2 linked regions of the Thiorhodovibrio winogradskyi genome follow. The protein of the gene in region 1 interacts with the protein of each later gene in a pairwise test. Links are inferred from orthologs where the notes say so. Each region holds a gene or a part of one and is shown in the gene's direction. Other genes may lie near its edges.

Region 1 (3,526 bases):
CGCTGTGGGTGGCGAGTTGGGCATAGGGGCTTGAGTGCTGCTCGCGCGCTTGCCCGGCTAGAGAGTCGTTCTCCGAGTTGCCGGCAGGACTGCGGTGATCGGAGAGTAGAGCCGAGGTGGCCGGCTCAAGCAAAGTTCGATGCCCGCGTCGCTCGAGATGCGCGAGCAATCGCTGCAAGGTGGCCGGAACCCGAGGGTCCGGTTCCTGTTTGCCGATGATGCCGATGGTATGGAAAGCGCTCATGCAAGGTATTGTGCCACGTTGGTGGTCAAGACCCGAAGTGCCGGGATGCTCGCATTATACCGAGGGTGGGATGCGCTCGTGCTTGGCCGGCAACCCGCGTTAGTCCCGCAGGGCAGACGGCTGGTCCAGTCAGAGTCGCACCAAATTCCAGGCGTGCGGCAGGCTGTCGGCGGCCTGGCTTGACAGCCGCGGCGTCTGTCCCTAAATTGAAGGGTCGTTAGCACTCGGGGCGGGTGAGTGCTAAATCATGCTCCTGGCCACCCCGGAGGATGAAGCGGCTGTTTCACGGTTATGTTTCACAATGAGGTTGCGATGGCCGGGACGCGCGGCAGCGAAACCAAGGTCAGTGAGCGAGCATCGCTTTTTCTCAAGACACTGATCGAGCATCACATCCGCGACGGGCAACCGGTCGGATCGCGCACGCTCGCGAAAGAAACTGGCTTGGATCTCAGTCCAGCCACTGTGCGTAATGTGATGTCGGATTTGGAAGATATGGGGTTGGTGTCCTCCCCGCATACCTCGGCGGGACGGATACCGACCCTCTTGGGTTATCGGTTGTTCGTCGATAGCCTGCTGACTATCAAGCCGCTCGACGAGATCGATGTCAATGCACTGCGCGCGGAGTTCGAGCCTTTGGACGAAGCGGCAGCGCTGGTGGATACGGCATCCCGGCTGCTGTCGGGTGTGACCCGCTTGGCTGGCGTGGTCATGCTGCCTCGGCATGAGCGTGATGTCTTTCGTCAGATCGAGCTATTGCCGCTATCGGGTAAGAAGGTACTGGCGATACTTATCACGGGCGAGGGCGAGGTTCACAACCGGATCTTGCACACCGAGCGGACTTTCAGTCCGGCGCAGCTGGTTCAGGCGTCGAATTTTTTGACGGAATTGTTCACTGGCCAAGACATGGTCGACGTGCGCAAGCGGCTTGTGGAGGATTTGCACGCAACCCATCGGCAGATGGATGCAATGTTGCGCCAGGCGCTGGAAATGGCGCAGCGGGTGATGGAGTCGGCCGAGCACAAGGAGCAGCTGCTGGTGTCTGGTCAGACCAACTTGATGCAGTTCGATGAACTAGCAAACGCGGATCGTTTGAAGACCTTGTTCGATGCCTTTAATGAAAAGCGGGAAATTCTCTATTTGCTTGACCGCTGTATCCAGGCAGATGGGGTGCAGATTTTTTTCGGTGGCGAGTCCGGCTATGAGGTGCTTGACGACTGCAGTCTGGTGACCACGCCTTACCGGGTGGATGGCGAGGTGCTGGGGGTGCTTGGGGTGATCGGCCCAACCCGGATGGATTATCAGCGGGTGATTCCGGTCGTCGATGTGACAGCGCGTCTGCTGGCTGCGGCGCTTAGACAACACAATTGATCAAGATGTGGTTCGCGCGTCTGTGGCGGCTCCGGTTACGGAGGCGCGAGGGCGTGCGGGCTGCCGCGGAGGTAAAGGAAATGACGATAGACCAGCAAGGTCAGGAACAACCACAGGGCGGTGCGCAAGAGCGGGCGACCCAGACCGGCTCCCAGCCTGGCGCCCAAAACGGCGACCAGAACAGCGAGGGAGCTGGCTTGAATGCCGAGCAGGCGCCTGAGTCGGCGGAGGCAGGCGCCGAAGCAGCGGCATCGCCCTGGCCGGAAGATCGTGGTGAATTGATCGCCATGATTGAGCAGGAGCGCGCGCGTAACGAGGCGGCACGCGACCAGTTGCTGCGCGCCCGGGCCGAGGTGGAGAACATTAGCCGGCGCAAGGCGAAGGAGCTTGAAAACGCGCACAAGTTCGCGCTTGAGAATTTTGTGCGCGAGCTGCTGCAGGTACGCGACAGTCTGGAACTCGGCCAGGCCGCGGCAAGCGAGCCCGATGCCGATGTGGTGAAGTTGCGCGAGGGCATGGAACTGACGGTCAAGCTGCTTGCGGATGTCATGGCCAAGTTTGGTGTCGAGCGGGTCGACCCCATGCATCAGCCCTTCAACCCCGAGTTTCATCAGGCGATGTCCATGCAGCCGCGTGCGGATGTCGCGCCCAATACCGTGGTGGCGGTGATTCAACGCGGTTACACCCTCAATGGTCGTTTGGTGCGCCCGGCGCTGGTGATGGTGTCGCAGGCGATCGAACAGAGTTGATGCGCGCCAGCAGCCTATTTCCGCTGGTGCGCCTGATGTCCGCGCTGGTAACCGGGCAAGGGCGTTAAGGCTTGAACTTTGCAGGGTTTTGCCTCATGTGCGAGAACATGTCGGTCGGAGTCCACGGTTCGGAACGGATGGTGAACCTAACGGATGGTGAATCTGGCTCGAAGGCAACGCCCGTGATCGCGCGGCATCGGACCAGGTCCGGGCCAGTCACGCAATAAACATTTTTTAACAGTTTAGAAATCGGAGAAGTCAACATGGGAAAGATCATCGGTATCGATCTCGGTACCACAAACTCCTGTGTCGCCGTGATGGATGGCGACAAGCCGAAGGTGATTGAGAACGCCGAGGGTGATCGAACCACGCCAAGTATCGTCGCTTATTCCAACGACGGTGAGGTGCTGGTCGGTCAATCCGCCAAGCGGCAGGCTGTCACCAATCCAAAAAATACCCTCTTCGCTATCAAGCGTCTGATCGGGCGGCGCCACGAGGATCATGTCGTCTCCAAGGACAAGGACATGGTGCCCTATCAGATCGTCCGCGCCGACAACGGCGACGCCTGGGTTGAGGTCAATGGCAAGAAAATGGCCCCGCCCGAGATTTCCGCGAAGGTGCTACAGAAGATGAAAAGCACCGCCGAGGATTATCTAGGTGAAAAGGTGTCCGAGGCCGTTATCACGGTGCCGGCCTACTTCAACGACTCGCAGCGTCAGGCCACCAAGGATGCCGGGCGTATCGCTGGGTTGGAAGTCAAGCGTATCATCAATGAGCCGACGGCCGCGGCCCTGGCCTATGGCATGGACAAGCAACGTGGCGATCAAAAAATCGCGGTCTATGACCTGGGTGGCGGCACCTTCGATATCTCCATCATCGAGATTGCCGAGATCGAAGGCGAGCATCAGTTCGAGGTGTTGTCCACGAATGGTGACACCTTCCTGGGCGGCGAGGACTTCGATCTGCGCATCATTGACTTTCTGGCCAATGAGTTCAAGAAGGATCAGGGCGTTGATCTGCACAATGACCCGCTGGCGCTGCAGCGTCTGAAAGAGGCCGCCGAGAAAGCCAAAATCGAACTCAGCACCAGTCAGCAGACCGATATCAATCTGCCCTATATCACCGCGGATCAGAACGGCCCCAAGCATCTGAATGTCAAGCTGTC
Region 2 (3,544 bases), 3.1 Mb from region 1 along the record:
AAGTGGAGCTCTTTGGCTCGGCCAGCCCGCCCGAGGCGCTGAGCGCGGCAGCGGCCAAGGCACTGCGCAAGGGACTGAGCCAGGCCGGACCCGTGATTCTGCACCCGCTGATGCGCGTCGATCTGGCGGTGCCGGAGGTGTATCTCGGCCAGGTTCTCGGTGACCTACAAGCCCGACACGCGAGCATCCGCGCGACCTCGCTCCATGAGGGCGGCGGCGAAGGCGAGGCCCGCGTGCAGTGCGAAGTGGCACTTGAATCCCTGCTCGGCTATGCCACCGAACTGCGCAGCCTGACCCAGGGTCGTGGCCAGTTCAGCATGAGGTTCGAGCGTTTCGACGTTACTGCATAGGGTTCGCATCCAACACCAGCGCTCCTTTGCCCGCTGTTCCAAATTTCCCCTTGGTTTCCTCCAGGGTTCCAGAGACCCCTGTTCCCACGCCTGCGCGAACAGAAAAAAATCGCTCTTTTCCGACGCGCCCCCTTGACAGCCCGTGCGTCGGGACTATTATTAGCACTCGCTACTGATGAGTGCTAACAACCCGGTCGGCAGGCCCGGCTGGGCGGCGCTCGACCACTCACACACCTTGAGGGGACTCAAACAATGAATATTCGTCCTTTGCACGACCGCGTCGTTATCCGTCGCATGGAAGAAGAGCGTACCACCGCTGGTGGCATCGTCATCCCAGACAGCGCGGCTGAAAAACCCATCCGTGGCGAAGTCATGGCTGTCGGCAATGGCAAGATCATGGACAACGGCGACACCCGCGCGCTTGATGTCAAGGTTGGCGACAAGGTGCTCTTCGGCAAGTACTCGGGAACCGAGGTCAAGGTCGATGGTGAAGATCTTCTCGTGATGCGCGAGGAAGACATCATGGGTGTGATCGAGGGCTAAGCCATCGAACCCACCAACCCACACGCTTTTTCTCTCGCGTCACCCTGTCGCGGGACAAGTTTAGATCACGGGAGCATACTCCAATGAGTGCAAAAGAAGTTAAGTTTGGTACTGAAGCGCGCGCGCGCATGATGGATGGCGTCAACATCCTGGCTAACGCTGTCAAGGTCACCCTGGGCCCCAAGGGCCGCAATGTGGTGCTGGAGAAGTCCTTCGGTTCGCCCACCGTCACCAAGGACGGCGTCTCGGTCGCCAAGGAAATCGAGCTGAAAGACAAGTTCGAGAACATGGGCGCGCAGATGGTCAAGGAAGTCGCCTCCCAGACCTCCGATGTGGCCGGTGACGGCACCACCACCGCGACCGTGCTGGCCCAGGCCATGGTGCGCGAGGGTCTGAAGGCCGTCGCCGCTGGCATGAACCCCATGGATCTGAAGCGCGGCATGGATAAGGCTGTTGAGAGCGCCGTCGGGCAACTGCGCGATCTGTCGCGTCCCTGTTCCGACAATAAGGAAATTGCTCAGGTCGGCACCATTTCCGCCAACTCCGATGACAGCATCGGCGAGATCATCGCCGAGGCCATGGAGAAGGTCGGCAAGGAAGGCGTCATCACCGTTGAAGAGGGTAAGTCCCTGCACAACGAACTCGACGTGGTCGAGGGCATGCAGTTCGACCGCGGCTATCTGTCGCCTTACTTCATTAACAACCAGCAGAGCCAAACCGCCGAGCTGGAAGACCCCTTCATCCTGCTGCACGACAAGAAGATCTCCAACATCCGCGATCTGCTGCCGGTGCTCGAAGGTGTCGCCAAGGCTGGCAAGCCGCTGATGATCGTTGCCGAGGACATTGAGGGCGAGGCCCTGGCCACCCTGGTGGTCAACTCTATCCGTGGCATCATCAAGGTGTGCGCCGTCAAGGCCCCCGGTTTTGGTGATCGTCGCAAGGCCATGCTGCAGGATATCGCCATCCTGACCGGCGCGACCGTCATCTCCGAGGAAGTCGGTCTGTCGCTCGAGAAGGCCACGCTGAACGAACTCGGCCAGGCCAAGAAGATCCAGGTCAGCAAGGAAGAGACCACCATCATCGACGGTGCTGGCTCCGAGGTGGACATCAAGGGTCGTTGCGAGCAGATTCGCGCCCAGGTCGAGGAGACCACCTCCGACTACGACCGCGAGAAGCTCCAAGAGCGTCTGGCCAAGCTGGCCGGCGGCGTGGCCGTGATCAAGGTCGGTGCCGCGACCGAAGTCGAGATGAAAGAGAAGAAAGCCCGCGTCGAGGATGCGCTGCATGCCACCCGCGCGGCCGTCGAGGAAGGTATCGTCCCCGGCGGTGGTGTGGCGCTGGTACGTGCTCTCGGCGGTGTGCGCGGTCTTACCGGCAACAACCACGATCAGGACGTTGGTATCAGCATCGCTCTGCGCGCGATGGAAGAGCCACTGCGCCAAATCGTGCATAACGCCGGCGCCGAGGCCTCTGTGGTGCTGCAAAAGGTCGCCGAGGGCGAGGGTAACTACGGCTACAACGCCGCCAGCGGCGAGTACGGCGACGTGGTCAGCATGGGTATCCTGGACCCGACCAAGGTCACCCGCACCGCGCTGCAGAATGCCTGCTCCATCGCCGGGCTGATGATCACCACCGAGGCCATGGTGGCCGAGGAACCCAAGGATGAGGCACCAGCCGGTGGCGGCATGGGTGGCGGCATGGGTGGCATGGGCGACATGGGTATGATGTAAGCCCTGGCGACCTGCTCGCCGCGCGGTAGGTGACGCCAGCGACAGCTGTCGTGCTCCGCACCCAAAGGCCCCCAGCGATCATGCATCGCTGGGGGCATTTTTTTATTGGAGTTCGCGACTCCGGCGATGTCATGGCAAACTGTCGCCCATGCGCCCAACAGCTCAATTTTTTACCTATATGTTCAGCTGCCTGCTGCTGGCGGCAGTGCTCGCGGTGCCCTTGCTGCATGGCGGTCTGATTGATGAAGATCCGCAACGAGTCCTGGGGCGCCTGGCCCAGGTGCTGATGTTGCTTGGGCTCTGGCCTTTCCTGCGCTGGCTTAAGCTGGCGGACCGCGCTGCCCTGGGGTTTGACCGGCCAAGGTACCAGTTGCGCCTTGCGCTTATCCAAGGCTGGCTGCTGGGTACTCTGATGATGGCCATGATCGTCGCCCTGTTGCTTTACAGCGGCGCACGGGTCTTTGCAAGTTGGGAGCCTGGCTGGTTGTTTGATCTCACTAAAACCGCCCTGCGAGGCCTGATCGCCGGTCTCCTAATCGCCCTCCTCGAAGAAACCTTCTTTCGCGGCGCGCTCTTCACCGCCATCCGTCGCCAGGGGTCGTTGCTGCAAGCCGCCGGCTGGTCGGCCGCTCTCTATGCAATGGTGCATTTCATGAAGCCGCGCGAACTCCCCGACGGCATGGCCGCGGATTTGGCTGGTAGCGCCTGGATGGTGGGGAGTGTCTTTATTGGTCTGGCCGATTGGCGCCATTTGGATTCTCTGGTCGCACTCTGGCTGGCTGGAGTGTTACTGGCGCTGCTGCGCGCGCGCAGCGGCGGCATTGCGCTTGGCATTGGTCTGCATGCCGGCTGGGTCTTTGTGATCCAGACCAGCCGACGCCTGACCGACGGCGTCGATGGCGCCAACTGGGCCTGGCTGGC

Evidence for each region. Proteins that work in one complex are often made in the same cells at the same time.
Region 2: the proteins of grpE (region 1) and groL interact in binary tests that used the Escherichia coli proteins (3 or more experiments, as listed by UniProt). The link is inferred for Thiorhodovibrio winogradskyi from one-to-one orthologs.

What each region holds. Positions count from the first base shown.
Region 1 is NZ_CP121472.1:2,333,699-2,337,224, forward strand. What follows is about bases 713-3,526. They hold grpE (nucleotide exchange factor GrpE), read left to right. Parts: upstream 713-1,692; coding sequence 1,693-2,361; downstream 2,362-3,526. Other genes in these bases: hrcA (heat-inducible transcriptional repressor HrcA), read left to right, coding at 713-1,612; dnaK (molecular chaperone DnaK), read left to right, coding at 2,625-3,526. Also shown: Thiowin_RS10360 (NAD(+) kinase), read right to left, coding at 1-244; more of hrcA, read left to right, coding at 557-712. UniProt on the Escherichia coli protein: Participates actively in the response to hyperosmotic and heat shock by preventing the aggregation of stress-denatured proteins, in association with DnaK and GrpE. It is the nucleotide exchange factor for DnaK and may function as a thermosensor.
Region 2 is NZ_CP121472.1:5,424,585-5,428,128, reverse strand. What follows is about bases 468-3,299. They hold groL (chaperonin GroEL), read left to right. Parts: upstream 468-976; coding sequence 977-2,623; downstream 2,624-3,299. Other genes in these bases: Thiowin_RS24885 (CPBP family intramembrane glutamic endopeptidase), read left to right, coding at 2,772-3,299; groES (co-chaperone GroES), read left to right, coding at 603-893. Outside these bases: Thiowin_RS24900 (elongation factor G), read left to right, coding at 1-350; more of Thiowin_RS24885, read left to right, coding at 3,300-3,544.